One region of the Isoptericola sp. F-RaC21 genome, then DNA from elsewhere that is predicted to be linked to it. Evidence: riboswitches for the same ligand, from Rfam matches in the RefSeq annotation. Region 1 holds a riboswitch; each other region holds the start of a gene.
What was found. A riboswitch is a leader RNA that binds a small molecule or an ion and turns the genes downstream of it on or off. The one in region 1 is predicted to bind S-adenosylmethionine.
Positions count from the first base shown of each region.

Region 1 (5,615 bases):
GGGCGGGTCGTGACGCCGGCCTCCTTGGCCTCGGCGTACTCGCGCACGATGCGGTGGTCGGCGAACGAGACCGGCGTCGTCTCGCTGATCTCCGGCACGAGGTAGTGGTAGTTGGTGTCGAACCACTTGGTCATCTCGAGCGGGGCGTCCTCGCCGCGGCCGCGGGCCACGGTGAAGTAGCCGTCCAGCTCGAGCGAGCCGTCCTCGTCGTCGAGCAGGTCGCGGAACCGCTCGGGGACGGCGCCCAGCAGCGCGACGACGTCGAGCACCTGGTCGTAGTAGGAGAACGACCCGGGCACGGAGCCGTCGTCGGGGTTCAGCCCGAGCTCGACGAGGCGGCGGGCGGTCTCGCGGCGCAGCGCGCCGGCCGTGACCTCCAGGTCGACGGCGTCGGTGCGGCCGGCCCAGAACGACTCGACGGCCTTCTTGAGCTCGCGGCGGCGCCCGATGCGCGGGTAGCCGAGGACGGTGCCGCCCGGGAAGGCGGGGGAACTGGTGGACATGAGCACTCCAGAGGTCGGGCGCCCGTCAGACGACGGGAGCCTGGGTCGGGATGCTCGGTACCCACGGCCTTCTGGCCAGGTCCGCGCCGTCCGACGAGGCGTCGGAGGGCGCCGGTCCGCCGAGGTGGACACCCTCGAGCAGGTCCAGAGCGGGACGGTACTTGTTGAACGTGTACACGTGGATGCCGGGGGCGCCCGCGTCGAGCACGCGCTGGGCGAGCTCCACGGCGCGCGCGGTCCCGTAGGCGTGCTGGGCCTCCGGGTCCGGCTGGGCGTCGAGCGCGTCCAGCAGGTGCCGGGGCGCGCGGACGCCGGTGAGCTCCTCGACGCGACGGAGCCGGCGCGGCTCGGTCGTGGGCAGCTGCCCGGCGAGGATCGGGATCGTCACCCCGGCCGCGCGGGCCTCGGCGACGAAGTCGGTGTAGGAGTCGGCCTCGTAGAACAGCTGCGTGATGGCGAAGCTCGCCCCCGCCTCCTGCTTCTCCTTGAGGCGCCGGACCTCCTGGGCCCGGGTGGTGCCGGCCTGCACGTTGCCGTCGACGAACGTCGCGACGGCGATCGTCATCGGGCGGGCGGCCCCGCGCAGCGCGGCGCCGGGGTCGGTCGCGCAGCGCCGGGCCTCGACCTCGCGCAGCAGGTGCACGAGCTCGATCGAGGACGCGACGCCGTCGGCGGGAGGCTCCCAGTCCGGCTGGTCCTTCGGCGGGTCCCCGCGCAGGGCGAGGAACGCCCGGGTGCCGGCGTCGAGGAAGTCGTCGATGACGGCGGAGACGTCCTCGCGGTGCGCGCCGACGCAGGTCAGGTGGGCCACGGGCAGCACGGGCGTGCCCTCGAGCAGGGTGGACACGACCTGGCGTGCGGTCGCCCGGTCACCGCCGCCCGCCCCGTACGTCACGGACACGAAGTCCGGGCGCGCGGCCACGAGCCGGCGCGCCGTCTCCCAGAACTTGGGGGCGGCGTCCGGCCGGCGCGGCGGCATGAGCTCGAACGAGACCGTCGGGCGTGCCGGCAGCGCCGGCTGGGCTGCCGGATGAGCTGCCGGGTTGGGCGAAGGGGATGCCTCTGCGACCATGCGTCACTCCATCGATCCTGGCGTGAGCACCTTCGTCCTCGGGAGGCTTCCGTCGGAGAACGGGTTGCTGCGGCGTCGTCGAGCCAGGACTCTCGGCCGCTCTGGATGGCTTGTCACGCGATCGTACGCAGCATCCGCGATGCGGTCGAGGATGAGACCGCCTGCTGAGACGGCCGCCGAGGCCGGGCGGGCGGGAACGCCCTGCTCAGGGCACCAGCACGACCTTGCCGCCGGGATGCCCGGACTCGACGAGCGCGTGCGCGCGGGCCGCGTCGGCCAGCGGCAGCACCGCGCCGACGGCGGTCACGAGGGCGCCGCGGGCGAGGGCGGCGACGGCCTCCGCGAGCTCGCCGGCGTCGCGCTCGGACCGGGAGCTGAACTCGACGCCGAGGTCCGCGGCGGCGTCGTCGGCGATGGTGACGATGCGGTCGGTGCCCCCGCGCAGGGCGATCGAGTCGGGCAGGACGCCCGCGCCGGAGGCGTCGAGGACGGCGTCCACGCCGTCCGGGGCGAGGGCGCGCACCCGCTCGACCAGGCCGGCGCCGTAAGGGGTCGGCGTCGCGCCGAGGGCGGCGACCCGCTCCTGGTCCCGCGGCGACGCGGTGCCGATCACGCGGGCGCCGCGGCGCACCGCGAGCTGGGTGGCCAGCGCGCCCACCGCCCCCGACGCGCCGTGCACGAGCAGCATCTCGCCGGGCCGGACGCCGAGCCGGCGCAGCACGCGGGTCGCGGCCTCCGCGGCGACGGGCAGGGTGACGGCGTCCGTCGCGGCGAGGCCGTCGGGCACGCGCGCGAACACCTTCGTCAGCGCGAGCTCCGCGTACCCGCCGCCGACGGCGAAGCCGACGACGCGGTCGCCGGGGGAGACGTCGGTCGTGCCGCCCTCGACCGGTAGGCCGACCTGGTCGACGACCCCCGCCACCTCCAGCCCCGGCACGACCGGCCGCGCCGGCGCCGGCGCCCCGGTGGCGCCCGCGCGGGACTTCACGTCCCAGCCGTTGACGGCGGCGGCCTCGACGCGCACGCGCACCTGACCGGGCCCGGCCTGGGGGTCGGGGACGTCGGCGAGGTGCAGCACCTCGGGGCCGCCGTGGGACTCGAACACGATCGCGCGCACGCGGCCATCCTGGCGCAGCGGCCGGGGTCGTGCCCGCCCGGTCAGCAGCAGCGGGAGCCGGGGTTGCGGTCCTGCTCGGCGTAGTGCTCGCGCCAGAACTCGCGCTCGCCCATCGGCTCGCGGTCCGGGTGGGCGGACCGCTCGTGCGCGACGTACGTGCGGTAGGCGTCGTCCCCCATCACCTGCCGCACGTACCAGCGCAGGTTCCGCGCCGCGGTCGACGTCGCCCGGGCCAGCGCCCGGGCGACGTCGTGCACGCTGCCGGCGCGGGCGTCAGTGGTGCCCGGCACCGCTGGACTCCCGCAGGCCGGCGTCGGCCCACCGCTTCTCGATCTGCTTCTCGGTGCCGGAGGCGAACAGGCCGGCCGGCGCGAACCGCCGCGACACGACGGGCGGGTCCTCGTGGTTCTCCCCGCCGCCGGTGCGGAACGCCTTGATCGTCACGACCAGCGACGCGAGGATCACGACGATCGACAGCACCACGAACACGATCGACAGGGTGCCCTGGACGAAGGTGTTGCGGACCACGGCCTCCATCGCGGCGACGTCGGGCGCCGTCCCGAACGACGTCTCGCCGGCGGCGAGCGCGTCCTTGAACGCCCGGTGCTGCGCCCAGTACCCCACCGCGGGCACGTCGGAGAAGATCTTCTCGAACGACGCCCAGATGGTGATCAGGGCGGTGAACGCCAGCGGCACGGCCACGATCCACAGCCACGCCCAGTACGCGCGGCCCCGCTTCGCCACGATGGCGAGCACGACGGCCAGCGCGATCGCCGCGAGCAGCTGGTTCGCGATGCCGAACAGCGGGAAGAACGTGTTGATGCCGCCGAGCGGGTCGGTGACGCCGAGGTAGAGGATCGTGCCCCAGCCCGCGACCATGATCGCGGTGCAGATCCACACCCCGGGCCGCCAGCTCACGTCCTTGAACCTCGGGGCCACGTTGCCGATGGTGTCCTGCAGCATGAAGCGGGCCACGCGCGTGCCGGCGTCGACGGCGGTGAGGATGAAGAGCGCCTCGAACATGATCGCGAAGTGGTACCAGAAGCCCATCATCGCGGTGCCGCCCACCAGCTGGTGCATGATGTGCGCCAGCCCGAGCGCGAGCGTCGGGGCGCCGCCGGTGCGGGACACGATCGACGGCTCGCCCACCTGGCTGGCCAGGGTGCTCAGCGTGTCGGGCGTGAGGTTCACGCCCGCGAGGCCGAGCGAGTTCACGAACGCGACCGCGCCCTCGATGGTGCCGCCGGTGGCGGCCGCCGAGGAGTTCATCGCGAAGTACACGCCGCGGTCGATCGAGATCGCGGCGACCAGCGCCATGATCGCGACGAACGACTCCATGAGCATGCCGCCGTACCCGATGAAGCGCGTCTGGCGCTCCTTCTCGACGAGCTTCGGCGTCGTGCCCGATGAGATGAGCGCGTGGAACCCGGACAGGGCACCGCACGCGATGGTGACGAAGAGGAACGGCCACAGGTTGCCGGCCACGACCGGGCCGGTCTCGGAGCTCGCGAACTCGCTGATCGCCGGGACGGAGATCTCGGGGCGCACGATGACGACGGCGCCGGCGAGCACCAGGATGACGCCCACCTTCATGAAGGTGGACAGGTAGTCGCGCGGGGCGAGCAGCAGCCAGACGGGCAGGATCGCGGCCACGAAGCCGTAGACGATGACGCCGACGGCGATGGTGGTGCGGTCGAGGTGGAAGAACTCGGCGCCCCAGGCGGTGTCGGCCACCATGCCGCCGCCGATGATCGCGGCGAGCAGCAGCACGAAGCCGATGAGGGAGACCTCGGTGATCTTGCCCGGGCGCAGGTAGCGCAGGTAGACGCCCATGAACAGGGCGATCGGCACGGTCATGGAGACGCTGAACACGCCCCACGGGCTCTCCCCGAGGGCGTTGACGACCACGAGGGCGAGGATCGCCACGATGATGATCATGATCAGCAGGGACGCGACGATCGCGGCGACGCCGCCGATGCGGCCCAGCTCCTCGCGCGCCATCTGGCCGATGGTGCGGCCGCCGCGGCGCATGGAGAAGAACAGCACCGTGTAGTCCTGCACGGCGCCCGCGAGCACCACGCCCACGATGATCCAGATGGTGCCCGGCAGGTAGCCCATCTGCGCGGCGAGCACCGGGCCCACCAGCGGGCCGGCGCCCGCGATGGCGGCGAAGTGGTGGCCGAACAGCACGCGGCGGTCGGTGGGGACGAAGTCCTTGCCGTCCTCGCGGGTCTCGGCGGGGGTGGCGCGACGGTCGTCGGGGCGCGTGATGTACCGCTCGATCACCTTCGAGTAGAAGCGGTACCCGATGAGGTACGTGCACACCGAGGCGAAGACGAACCAGATGGCGTTGATCGTCTCGCCGCGCACCAGCGCGATCATCACCCACGCGATGCCGCCGAGCAGGGCGATCGCCACCCAGAGGGCGATCTTCGCCGGCGTCCAGCGGGGCTTGAGGTCCTCGGCCGGGACGGCCGTCGGGGGGAGCGCGGGGTCGGGGACGATCTCGTCCGTCGCCGTGGCGGCTCCGGATTCTGCTGACAAGGTGAGCCTCCAAGGCGTCGCGTCGTCGGGACCCGACACAGGATAGGGGGTGAGGAATCGCGCCGTCGTCCCCGCTGGCTAGGCTGCGGGACGTGCTGATCGCCTCCCGCCGCGCCGCGCTCGCGTACCGGATCGCGTGGACCCTGGTCACGGTGCTGGCGCTGGGACGGGTCTGCGGCCTGCTCACCGGGTCGTGGGCGCCGGGCGCCTTCGCCTACTTCACGGTGCTGAGCAACGCCCTCGTGCTGGTGTGGGCCGTCGCGCAGACGGTGCGCACCGCCGTCGACCTGCGCCGGGACGGCCCGCGCGGCGCGTCGACGGTCTCCGCGCGCGGCACCGGGTACGTGACGATGGCGATCCTCACCACGATGCTCGTGTA
Region 1 is NZ_JBCFYX010000005.1:14,589-20,203, reverse strand. It holds gene metE (5-methyltetrahydropteroyltriglutamate--homocysteine S-methyltransferase) at 1-503, opposite strand, end outside; gene AAG589_RS18330 (methylenetetrahydrofolate reductase) at 529-1,575, opposite strand; SAM riboswitch class I at 1,581-1,687, opposite strand; gene AAG589_RS18325 (NADP-dependent oxidoreductase) at 1,781-2,692, opposite strand; gene AAG589_RS18320 (YbdD/YjiX family protein) at 2,734-2,982, opposite strand; gene AAG589_RS18315 (carbon starvation CstA family protein) at 2,966-5,236, opposite strand; gene AAG589_RS18310 (Pr6Pr family membrane protein) at 5,329-5,615, shown strand, end outside.

Region 2 (5,615 bases), on a different contig from region 1:
GCGGCTACCTCGCCGCGTCGCACCTCATCGAGCACGGCCGGCGCCGGCTCCTGTTCGCCGGCACGACCGAGCTCGTGCCGGTCCGCGACCGCCTGCTGGGCGTCGAGCGCGCCGTCGCCGAGCACCCGGGCGTGCTCCTCGAGGTCGAGCAGACGGGCAACGTCCAGGTGGAGGACGGCCGGCGCGTGGGGGACGACCTCGTGCTGCGCGACCCGCGCGAGCGGCCCGACGCCGTCGTCGCCGCGGCCGACCTCCTGGCCCTGGGCGTGCTCCAGTCGCTGCTGCTGTCGTCGTCGCTGCGCGTGCCCGACGACGTGGCGATCATCGGCTACGACGACAACCGTGCCGCGTGGGACTCCGCCGTCCCGCTGTCCACGGTGCGCCAGCCGGGGGAGGCCGTCGGCCGGGAGGCGGTGCGGCTCCTGCTGGAGGAGCTGGCGACCGGCCCGGAGCGGCACCCGCACCGGCTCGTCACGTGCGAGCCGCGGCTCGTGGTGCGCGCGAGCACGGTGGGCGGCGCCTCGGCGGGCGCCTGACCGCAGCGGCGTCTCCGCTCAGGTGCCCGGTCGAGCCGTGGGGCCGCCGTCCAGCACGTCGCGGACGCCCGTGCGCAGGCGCTCGGTGTCGTCGAGGTCCACCGGGCGCAGCCGCCGGGGGAGGGACGCGACGACCAGCGCGTAAGCGTCCAGGACCAGCTCCTCGACGAGCTCCGGCGTGATGCCGGGGCCGGCGGCCACCGAGATCCAGTGCCGCTTGTTCATGTGGTAGCCGGCGGTGACGTGCGCGTGCTCCTGGCGCAGTGCCTCGGCGTCGTCGGGCGCGCACTTCAGCGTGACCAGGGGCGTCCCGGTGGCGTCGGTGGTCATGCAGAACACCTTGCCCTGCACCTTGAAGACGTCGTGCTCGGGCCCGAACGGCCACGTGCGGGTGGTGCCGGGCAGCGCGAGCGCCACCTCGGCGGCGAGGTCCTGGTGCTGCGTGGGGCCCACGGCGGGTCAGTCCTGCCGCGACGCGCGCAGGGCGTCGCCCTCGACCTCCGCGGCGCTCCAGAAGTTGCGCAGCATCTCCTCGGGGGTGAGCAGCGCGTCGCGGTGCTCCGCCGGCTCCTCGGCGCCGGCGATGGCCTTCACCTCGTCGTGGATCCGCTCCATGGAGCTGTCGAGGGAGGAGGCGACGTCGGCGGCGAGCTTCAGCGAGTCCGTGAGATGGCGCGGCACGTCGCGCGCGTACTTGTAGTAGATCTTGTGCTCCAGGCTGGCCCAGAAGTCCATGGCGATGGTGCGCAGCTGGATCTCCACGACGACGTCCTCGACCCGGTCGGACAGGTACACGGGGACCTGCACGATGAGGTGCAGCGACTTGTACCCGTTCGGCTTCGGGTGGGCGATGTAGTCGCGCTCCTCCAGGACCGTGAGGTCGGCCTGGTTCATGAGCATGTCCCGCACCTTGTAGATGTCGGAGACGAAGCTGCAGGTGACGCGGACGCCGGCGACGTCGAACATGTGCTCGCGGACGCCCTCGGGCGTCAGCGGGATGCCCTTGCGGCGGCACTTGGCGACGATCGACTCGAGCGACTTCAGGCGCGAGCTGACGTGCTCCACCGGGTTGTAGTTCTGCATGTGCCGGAACTCGTCGCGCAGGATCGAGATCTTGGTCATGACCTCGTCGATCCCGAACTTGTACGTCAGCACGAGGCGACGCAGCCGGTCGACGAGCGCCCGGATCTCGGCCGCGTCGGGGGAGTGGTGCTGCGCGTCCGGTGCGGGATCCTGCCGGGGGTCCTGAGGTGCGTCCTGCCCTGCGTCCTGGCTCACGGCACCACGGTAGACGGGATCGGGCGGGGCCGAGTATCCGATAAAGCCGGTCGGAACTGTTCGGTATGCGAGACGGTCCGGGGAATTCGTTGACACCCCCCTTCCGGGCACCTACGTTCCTGCGCACCGGGTCGGACGACCGCGGCGCCGCGAGGCGGCGCGGCCGCACGCCCCGGGTGGTCATGAGCTCCGACGCGAAGCCCCGGCTCGTCGGACGGCAACCCCCAGCGCGGGTGGGTGCCCCGGGTGAGGACCAGGCCCGCCGTCGCCGACGGCACGGCAACACGCGACCCCCGCCCCGGCGGGAGCAGGAGAGGACGAGCATGCACCGCGACGCCACCACCGTGCGCCCCCTGTCGTCCCGGCCCCGGCAGATGCCGAGCACGTCCGGCGCGCCCACCTCGGCGACGCCCGCCCCGGTGGCGCCGGCGCCGGCGTGGTGTCGACGCCGCTGATCGCGGCCTGAGCGTCCGCCGCCCCCGCGGCCGGACCTCGTCACGGCCCGGCGCTCGCCGGGCCGGGCCCGCAGACGCCCCGCCCGCCATTCCCCGGCGGGCCATCCCCTCCTGCCCCCTTTCCGGCGGCGGTACGCACCCGTGGGTCCACGACCCGCGCCCGAGTGCGCCCGCCCGCCGCGCCTCGATCGGAGCCGACGTGCCGTACTCCCCGTCCACGACCTCGTCCACCAGCTCGTCCGCCGCCTCGTCCGCCGCCTCGTCCCCCCTCGTCCTCGGTGTCGACCTCACGGCCGCCGGCGCCCGCCCGGGAGTCCACCGGGCGCGCGGCATCGTGCAGCCGCGGTCGTTCGACGGCGAGCGGTTCGTGCAGCTCGTGCGCACCGCCGACGCCGGCGGCCTCGACCTCGTCACCCTCGACGAGGGCTTCCTGCTGCACCCCGGCCGGCGGCAGGTGACCGGCCGCCTCGACGCCGCCGTCGCCGCCGCCCGGGTGGCGCCGCACACGAGGCGGGCGGGGCTCGTCGCCGCCGTCGACACCGCGCACGTGGACCCGGCGCACGTCGCCCAGGCGATCGCGCGGGTGGACCAGGCCAGCGCCGGCCGGGCCGGGTGGCAGGTCGGCCTCCCGGCCGGCGCCGTCGTGCAGGACGACGCCTGGGCCGCGCAGGCCCTGGGCGCCGCGGCGCAGGTGGTGCGGCACTGGGACGGGCAGGCGGCCGGGGCCACGGGCGACACCGCCGGCGGCGTCGCCGTCGACGACGACGGACGCTTCCGGGTGGACCACGACGGCATCCGGTTCGCGGTGCGCCGCCACCGCCCGGCCGAGGGCGAGGGGCCCGCCGGCCACCGGGACGCCGCCCCGCGGCAGGGCCGCCCGCCCGTCGTCGTCTCCGTCCGCAGCGAGGCGGCGCTCCACCTCGCCGCCCGGACGGCGGACGTCGTGCGCGTCGCGGCCACCGCGCCCGCGCGCGCGGTCCGGCTGCGCTCCCAGGTGCGCGACGCGGCCGAGGCGGCCGGCCGCGACCCCGACACGCTGCGCGTGCTCACCGAGGCGTACGTGGTCCTGGCCGAGGACCGCGCCAGCGCGCAGGCGCGGCTGGAGCTCGTGGAGGCCCTCGAGGGCCCCGAGATCTCCGGCGGGCTGCTGGTGGTGGCGGGGACCCCCGACGACCTCGCCGAGACGATCGTCGACTGGCGGGACGCCGGGGCCTCCGACGGGTTCCTGCTGCGGCCGTCGTCGCTCGGCCCCGACCTGGACGCCCTCGTCGACGGCGTCCTGCCGCGGCTCGTGCGCGACGGCGTGCGGGCGGTGGCGTCCCCGGCGCCGCGCACCCTCCGCGCGACCCTCGGGCTCCCCGACGACGGCGCGGCAGGTCCTCGGCCCGCCGGCGCCCCGGCCGCCGCGCGCACCCGGCCTCGCGGTCGCACCGCCGACTCCCGGCTGGTGCGCGCGTGACCGCCCGACCCGGCGCCCGCAGGCCCGCCGCCGCTCCCCGTCCTGCTGTCCGACCCGCTGCACACCGCGACGCTGCCCGCCCCTCGACCGGAGGCCCCCGATGACCGTCACCGACGCACCGCGTGTCCGCCCCGCCGACCCTGCCGCCGACCCCGCCGCCGACAGTCGCGCCCGCCGGCGCGCCGCCCGCGAGCGGGAGCTCGCCCTGCCGCACGGCTGGTTGAGCCTGGCGGGCTTCCACTGGCTGCCGTCCCGGCCGGAGCCGCTGCCGGGGGTGCCCGGACTCTGGCTCGCGGACGAGGCCGGTGCCCACCTGCGCCCGGCCGAGGCGGACGGGCCGCTGGTCCAGGGGCCCGACGTCGTCGCCGGCGCCTACGACGGCGACGTGCCCGAGGGCGGCAGCGTCCAGGTGGGGACGTTCCTGCCGGTCGGTCGCGAGCCCCTCGACCGGGCCGGCGACCCGACGACCGGCGAGACGGCCGCGGTGGCGATCGAGCTCGTGCGACGCACGGGGCGCCTCGCGATCCGGCTGCGCGACCCGCACGCCCGCGCCCGCCTCGACTTCGCCGGCGTGCCCGCCTTCGACCACGACCCGTCGTGGGACCTCGAGGCGCCCGTCCGCCTGTACGAGGCGCCGCGCGACGTCGTCGTCGGGGCCGCCCGGCCCGGCCTGGTGCACCGGCTGCAGGCGGTCGGCGAGGTCGACCTGACGCGCGGCGACCGGACCGTCACGCTCCTGCTGACCGGCGCCCCCGGCGCGGCCCCGACGCTGCTCTTCAGCGACGAGGCGCCGGGGGTGGCGCCCTGGCGGACGGCGCGCCCCGAGCTCCCCGAGGGCCTGGCCCCGGGTGCCACGGGCGTCGCGCGCCTCGACCTCAACGACGCCCTCAACCTGCCGTACGCGTTCAGCGACCACGGCACGTGCCCCGCCCCGCCGCCCGGCAACCATGTCCCGTTCGCCGTCACGGCGGGGGAGAGGTCGCCCCGATGACCGCCGTCACGACCCCGGGCGCCCGGACCCCCGCGCCCCCGGCGCCCGCGCAGGACGCCGCCGCCACCCCCTACTCCCACCTGCGCATCGTCCCCGCCCGCCACCCCGGGCGGTGGGTCGCGACCGCCGGCGTCGCGGTGCTGCTGGCGATGGTCGTCAGCTCGCTGCTCACCAACGACCGCTGGGAGTGGGACGTCGTCGCGCAGTACCTCACGTGGCCCTCGATCCTGTCCGGGGCGTGGGCGACGATCCGGCTCACCGCGGCGGCGTCGGTCGTGGGCTTCGCGCTGGGCACCGTCCTGGCGCTCATGCGGCTGTCGCGCTCCCCGCTGCTGGTCGGCGTGTCGTGGGCGTACACGTGGGTGTTCCGCTCCGTGCCGCTGCTGCTGCAGCTGCTGCTCTGGTACAACCTCGCCTACCTGTACCCGCACCTGAGCCTCGGCATCCCCTTCGGCCCCGAGTTCCTCTGGTTCGACACCCTCGGCGTGGTCGACAAGTTCGGCGCCGCCATCCTCGGCCTGGGGCTCTCGCAGGCCGCGTACTCGGCCGAGATCGTGCGCGCCGGCATCCTCAGCGTCGACCAGGGGCAGCAGGAGGCCGCCGCGTCCCTGGGCATCCCGCGCCGCCGCCAGGTGACCCGCATCGTGCTGCCCCAGGCGATGCGCTCGATCGTGCCGACGGCCGTCAACGAGGTGATCGGCCTGCTCAAGGGCACGTCGATCGTCTACGTGCTGGCGTACGGCGAGCTGTTCTACATCGCGTCCGTCATCTACGGCCGCAACGGCAAGGTGGTCCCCCTGCTGATCGTCGCGGCCATCTGGTACCTGGTGCTCACCACGCTCATCACGATCGTCCAGTACTACGTCGAGCGGCACTACGCGAAGGGCGCCGTGCGG
Region 2 is NZ_JBCFYX010000001.1:678,224-683,838, forward strand. It holds gene AAG589_RS03135 (LacI family DNA-binding transcriptional regulator) at 1-536, shown strand, start outside; gene AAG589_RS03140 (MmcQ/YjbR family DNA-binding protein) at 555-989, opposite strand; gene AAG589_RS03145 (GTP pyrophosphokinase) at 996-1,814, opposite strand; SAM riboswitch class IV at 1,993-2,106, shown strand; gene AAG589_RS03150 (LLM class flavin-dependent oxidoreductase) at 2,469-3,728, shown strand; gene AAG589_RS03155 (DUF1684 domain-containing protein) at 3,829-4,719, shown strand; gene AAG589_RS03160 (amino acid ABC transporter permease) at 4,716-5,615, shown strand, end outside.
Region 2: linked by a shared signal. The riboswitch ahead of AAG589_RS03150 (LLM class flavin-dependent oxidoreductase) and the one ahead of AAG589_RS18330 (methylenetetrahydrofolate reductase) in region 1 are both predicted to bind S-adenosylmethionine.

Region 3 (5,615 bases), on a different contig from region 1:
CCGCGGTGCCGAAGTCGAGCGCGACCAGCGCGATCACCGGGCCGGACGAGTTCGGCAGCACGTGCCGGCCCAGCACGGCGGGCCACCGCAGCCCCGACGCCCGGGCCGCCTCCACGTAGACCGACGTCGAGACGCGCAGCACCTCGGCGCGCATCACGCGGGCGAACGTCGCCACCGAGCCGATGCCCACCGCGATCGCCACCTTGACCGGCCCGAAGCCGAGCGCCGTGATGATCGCGAGGGACAGCAGGATGCTCGGGATCGCGAGCAGCACGTCGACCAGGCGGCCGATCACGTCGTCCACCCAGCCGCGCAGGAAGCCCGCGAGCAGGCCCAGCAGGGAGCCGACGACGAGCCCGACGACCACCGCGAGCGCCGTCGTGCGCAGCGTCAGCGAGGCGCCGTGCACCACGCGGGCGTAGACGTCCCGGCCCAGGTGGTCGGTGCCGAACCAGTGCGCGCCCGACGGTGCCTGGAGCCGGTCCGCGGGCACCCCGACGAGCGGGTCCTGGGCGGTGAACGCCTGCGGCACCACGGCCCAGGCCGCGACGAGGAGCAGCACGGCCACCGCGACGAGCAGCCCGGGGCGGCGCAGCACGTGGCGCGCGGCGCGCAGGCCACGGCGCGCCGCGGGCGTGCGCGGGTGCGCGGCCGCGGCGGACGTCCCCGCGGCGTCGGTGTCTGGGCGGGTGAGGGTCTGCAGCGTCATGCGGTCACCTCGTCGGGTCGGAGGGTTGCGGTGCGGGGCGACGGGGAACGACGCTCCGCCCGCAGCTGGATCCGCGGATCGAGCAGGGGGTAGACGAGGTCGACCACGAGCGTCACGACGACGAACACGAGCGCCGACAGCACGACGACCGCCAGCACCACGGGCACGTCCTGCTGGTTGACCGACTGCACGGTGAGCCGGCCGAGCCCGACGCGGGAGAACACCGTCTCGGTGACGACGGCGCCACCGAGCAGGCCGCCCACCATCACCCCGAGCACCGTGAACGCCGGGATGGCGGCGTTGCGCAGCGCGTGGGCGAGGTGCACCCGGGTGCGGCTCGCGCCCTTGGCCCAGGCCGTCTCCACGTACGGCTCGCCGAGCGTGCCGCGCAGGGAGCGCGACAGGATCTGGGCGAGCTGCGCCCCGGCCGGGACGGCCAGGGTGATCGTCGGCAGCACCAGGCTGACCGCTCCCTCGTTGCCGATCGCCGGGAACACCGGCACCCGGAACGAGAACCACTGCAGCAGCACCAGGCCGACGAAGAACGTCGGCAGCGCCACGCCGAGGGGCGGGAGGGCCGACAGCGCCTGCCGGAGGAACCGTGCCCGCGGGAACACGCTGGCCACGGCGACCGCCGTGCCGCCCACGACGGCGAGCACGAGCGCCGCGCCGGTGAGCTTGAGGGTCTCGGGCAACGCCTGCGCGACCATCGAGGTGGCGGACGCCCCGCTCACGTAGGAGGTGCCGAGGTCGCCGGTGAGCGCCGCGAGCAGCGCGTCGCCGTACTGCACGAGGAGGGGCCGGTCGAGGCCGTACTCGGCGCGCAGCGCGGCGAGCTGCGCCGGGTCGACCTGGCTCACCTCGCCGCCGCCGGAGGCGATCAGGGCGGCCGGGTCGCTCGGCAGCAGGTAGAGGACGAAGAAGGCGATCGTGAACGCCGCCCACAGGACGAAGATCCCCTGGCCGACGCGCCGCAGGAGGTAGCGGGTCATCTCAGGCCCCCGCGCCGTCGGTCACCCACGCGTCGTAGAAGTCCAGGCGCGAGCTCGCCTCGAACCCGAGGCCGTGGACGCGGTCGGCGGCGGCGATGGTGGTGGACAGCTCGTAGACGGGGATGGCGTGGCCGCGCTCGAGCAGGAGGCGCGACGCCTCGGTGACGAGCTTCTGACGCTGCTTCGGGTCCGTGGCGGCGGCCGAGTCGTCGAGGAGCCGGTCCACCTCCTCCGGGTCGCGCTGGTTGATGTTGCGGGCGTTCGCGGAGAAGATCGTGCGCAGCACGTCGGCGTCGGACCGGGTGAGGTTGTAGTAGTCGAAGTCGAAGTCGCCGGACTCCTTCGCGGCCTCCGACTCCGCCACGGTGACGTGCTTGAGCTGCAGGTCCACGCCGATCTGGCGCAGCTGCTGCTGGACCAGCTCGAGCGGCTCGGGCACCTGCCAGAACGTCACGGTCGTGCTGAGCCTGCGCCCGTCCTTCTCGCGGATGCCGTCGCTGCCGGGGACCCAGCCCGCGTCGTCGAGGATCTTCTCGGCGCCGTCCGGGTCGTAGGCGAGCAGGTCGTCGGCGCCCTCGAACAGGGGCGTGGAGTGCGACAGGACGCCGGTGGCCGGCTGGTCCTGCGGCGTCAGCACCGTGTCCACGATCTGCTGGCGGTCGATGCCCTTGCTGATCGCGGTCCGCACGGCCTCGTCGGACGCGAGCGGGCTGGACTCGTTCGGGAAAAGGTTGAACACGACGCCCGGGTTGGCGCGGTAGGACAGCCAGAACCCGTTGCCGTCGAACTGCGGCACGTCGACGGCGTTGAGCGCGGCGGTGGCGTCGATCTGCCCGGACTGCAGCGATCCGGTGCGCACGCTCGCCTCGGGGATGACCGTGAAGGTGACGGTGTCGAGGTACGCCTCGCCCGTGTGGGCGTTGGCCGCCGAGCCCCAGGCGTAGCCCTTGACCTTCTCCAGCACAATCTCCTGGTCCTGGGTGTACGACTTCACCGCGAACGGCCCGGAGCCGACGTACTCGCCGGCGCAGCGCTGCTCGGCGGACAGCTTCGCCGAGTCCGGCGACAGCAGCCCCAGCGAGAAGGTCGACGTCGCCTGCAGGAACTGCGCGCTGGGCTCGTCGAAGTCCACCCGCACGGTGTCCTCGTCCACCACGGTGGTCCCCGCGTACCCGACGAGGTACTGCGACCCGAGGGACGCGACCGCGCCGAGGTCGACGATGGCGTCGAAGTTGGTCTTCACCGCCGCCGCGTCGATCGGGGTGCCGTCGGCGAAGGTGGCGTCGTCGCGCAGGTGGAAGGTGTAGCTCGAGGCGTCGTCGTTCACCTCCCAGCTCTCCGCGAGCCAGGGCAGGATCTCGCCGGACTCCGGGTCCTGCGCCGTGAGGGACGCGACGGTCTGGCGCGCGGCGGCGATCGCGTCGTTGTTGCCGACCTGCTGCGGGTCGATGCAGTGCGAGTCGACCGTGATGGCGAACGACAGGTCGCCGCCGGCGACGGGCTCGGCGTCGTCCGAGGCGGCCGGGTCTGCGGCGTCGGCGCCGCCGGAGCACGCGCTCAGCAGCAGGGCGGCGGCCGAGACGGCCGCCGCGATCCCGACGGCGTGGCGGCGCGGGGTGCGCAGGGGGCGCGGGCGGCGCGGTGTGCGCGGTGTGGTGGTCATCGCGTGGCGTTCCTCGTGGTCGTGGCGGGTCGTCCCCCACGCCCGGCAGGGCCGGGCGCGGTCGTGGACGGCCGGAGCCGTGCTTACCCCGCCGCGGGCACGGCGGGGTCAGGTCGTTCCCGGAGCACCCCGTCACGTCGAAGGGTTGCTGGCCAGCGAGCCGGGCCTGGGTGCTGGCGCTCGTCACCTGGGCGGCAGGGAAGCCGCCGCGGCCCCGCGAGTCAAGGGTCGGGCGGCACGTCTCACATCACGGACGCGGACGAGGAGGCCGCGGACGCCGAAGGCCCCGCCGTCGGTGACGGCGGGGCCTTCGTGGGTGCGGTGGCGCTGGCTCGCCTCAGCGGGCCGGGTGCCGCAGGCGCGCGCCGAGCAGGTACAGCTCGCAGCCGAGGCACAGGCCCACGACGGCGTTCAGCGCGGCCGCGACGAACGCGAGCCCAGCCGCCCACGGCACGGCGGCGAGCACGCCCGCCAGGCCGAGGACGACGCCGACACCCGTCACGACGAGACCGACGAGCTGCGCGAACCGCGGCGGGCGCGGGTCCTCGAGCTCGGCGGGCGGCGCGAGCCGGGGTCGCACGAGGGCCTTGAAGAGCCAGCCCTGCACGGTGCCCTGCGCCCCGCGCACGACGCCCAGCAGGAAGCCCGCGGCGACGACGGCCAGCAGCACGAGGCCGGCCGTCGTCGCCCCGAGGAGCACGACGACGGCGAGCAGCAGCGCCGTGATGCCGGCGCCCACGCGCGGGCCGCGGGGGTCGATGCCGGCGGGGGCCTGCGTGCGGGTGGTCTCGCGGGTCATGGGCTGCTCCTCGGTGACGGGGTTTCGACAGGCTCAACCAGCGGTGGTGGGACGGGGGTTTCGACAGGCTCAACCGGCGGCGGGGACGACGGCGTCGAGGGCCTGGCGCGCCTGGGCGGGCGACATGCCGCCGCTGCTGCGGGCGGCCTGCACCCCGCTCGCGTCGAGCACCAGGACCGTGGGCGTGGCGAACGCGCCCAGCTCGCGCACGAGGTCCAGGTGGTCCTCGACGTCCAGCTCGTGGTGCACGACCCCGGGCTCGCGCTCGGCGAGGCCGCGCAGCACCCGGGCGGTGGCGCGGCAGGGGGCGCACACCTCGGCGGACAGCTGCACGAACGTCGCGCGCTCCCCCAGCCGGATCCCGCGGGCCGCCCAGTCCACGGCGGCGTCACGTCGCGCGGGGGCCGTGCGCACGCGCCCCTGGCGGGCCTTCCACAGCGCGCCGAGGACGACGGTCGCCAGGACCAGGGCGCCCAGCATCACGAGCTGGGTCGGCTGCACGGTCATGGTGTCCTCCGCACGCGTCGTCTCCTCACGCCGTCGACGTCGCGGACATTCTCCCCGCCGCCCACCATCCGGTCGACAGGGTGCCCGGATGTCGGACACCCCGTCGTCCGGTCAGACGGGCAGGGCAGCGGCGCGGTCGCCGGGCGGCGCACCGGCCGACGCCCCGGGCTGCTCCCCCGCCGTGAACCCCGCCGCCCGGCGCGCGTCGTCCGGGCCCCAGAGCGTCGTCGTGACCTCGGCGCGCACGAGGGGCGCGACCTCGGCGGCGAACCTCCGCAGCACGTCCTCCTGGTGGGACGGGTCCAGCAGGTGGTTCACCGAGACCGACTGCAGCACGTGCCCGAAGGTGCCGTGGTAGTCGAGGATCTTCTCCGCCACCCGCTCGGGCGACCCGACCAGCGCGGGTCCGCGCTCGACGGCGTCCTCGATCGTCTCGAAGGCCTGCGCCTTGCCGACGTGCGTGGCCGGGTCGTAGCCGCGCGCCCGCAGCCGCGCGACCTGCCCCTCGTACAGCGGCCGGTACTGCTCGATCGCCTGCTCCGTGGTGTCCGCGAGGAACAGCCCGCCCGACCCCGCGCCGACGAACCCGTAGGCCGGGTCGTGACCCGCGGCCGCGTACCGCTCGCGGTACCGGTCGATGAGCCGCCCGTAGCTCTCCCGCGGCTGCAGCGCGTTGGCGCTCACGATCGGGTCGCCCCACCGGGCGGCCAGGTCGACGGCGAACTCGCTCGTCGCGGACCCGTGCCAGATGCGGAACGCCCCGGCGTACGGGCGCGGCAGCGTGGTCGCGTGCTCGAGGGCGTGCCGGTGCCGGCCCGACCAGCTGACGTCCTCGGAGGAGAGCAGGAGCCGCAGCAGCTCGTAGTTCTCCTCGAGGTACTCGTACTGCCTGGCGATGTCGAGGCCGAGCAGCGGGTACTGCAGCTCCTCGTTGCCCTTGCCGAT
Region 3 is NZ_JBCFYX010000001.1:690,200-695,814, reverse strand. It holds gene AAG589_RS03220 (ABC transporter permease) at 1-709, opposite strand, end outside; gene AAG589_RS03215 (ABC transporter permease) at 706-1,701, opposite strand; gene AAG589_RS03210 (ABC transporter substrate-binding protein) at 1,703-3,364, opposite strand; SAM riboswitch class IV at 3,439-3,552, opposite strand; gene AAG589_RS03205 (DUF4395 domain-containing protein) at 3,702-4,163, opposite strand; gene AAG589_RS03200 (TlpA family protein disulfide reductase) at 4,233-4,670, opposite strand; gene AAG589_RS03195 (LLM class flavin-dependent oxidoreductase) at 4,782-5,615, opposite strand, start outside.
Region 3: linked by a shared signal. The riboswitch ahead of AAG589_RS03210 (ABC transporter substrate-binding protein) and the one ahead of AAG589_RS18330 (methylenetetrahydrofolate reductase) in region 1 are both predicted to bind S-adenosylmethionine.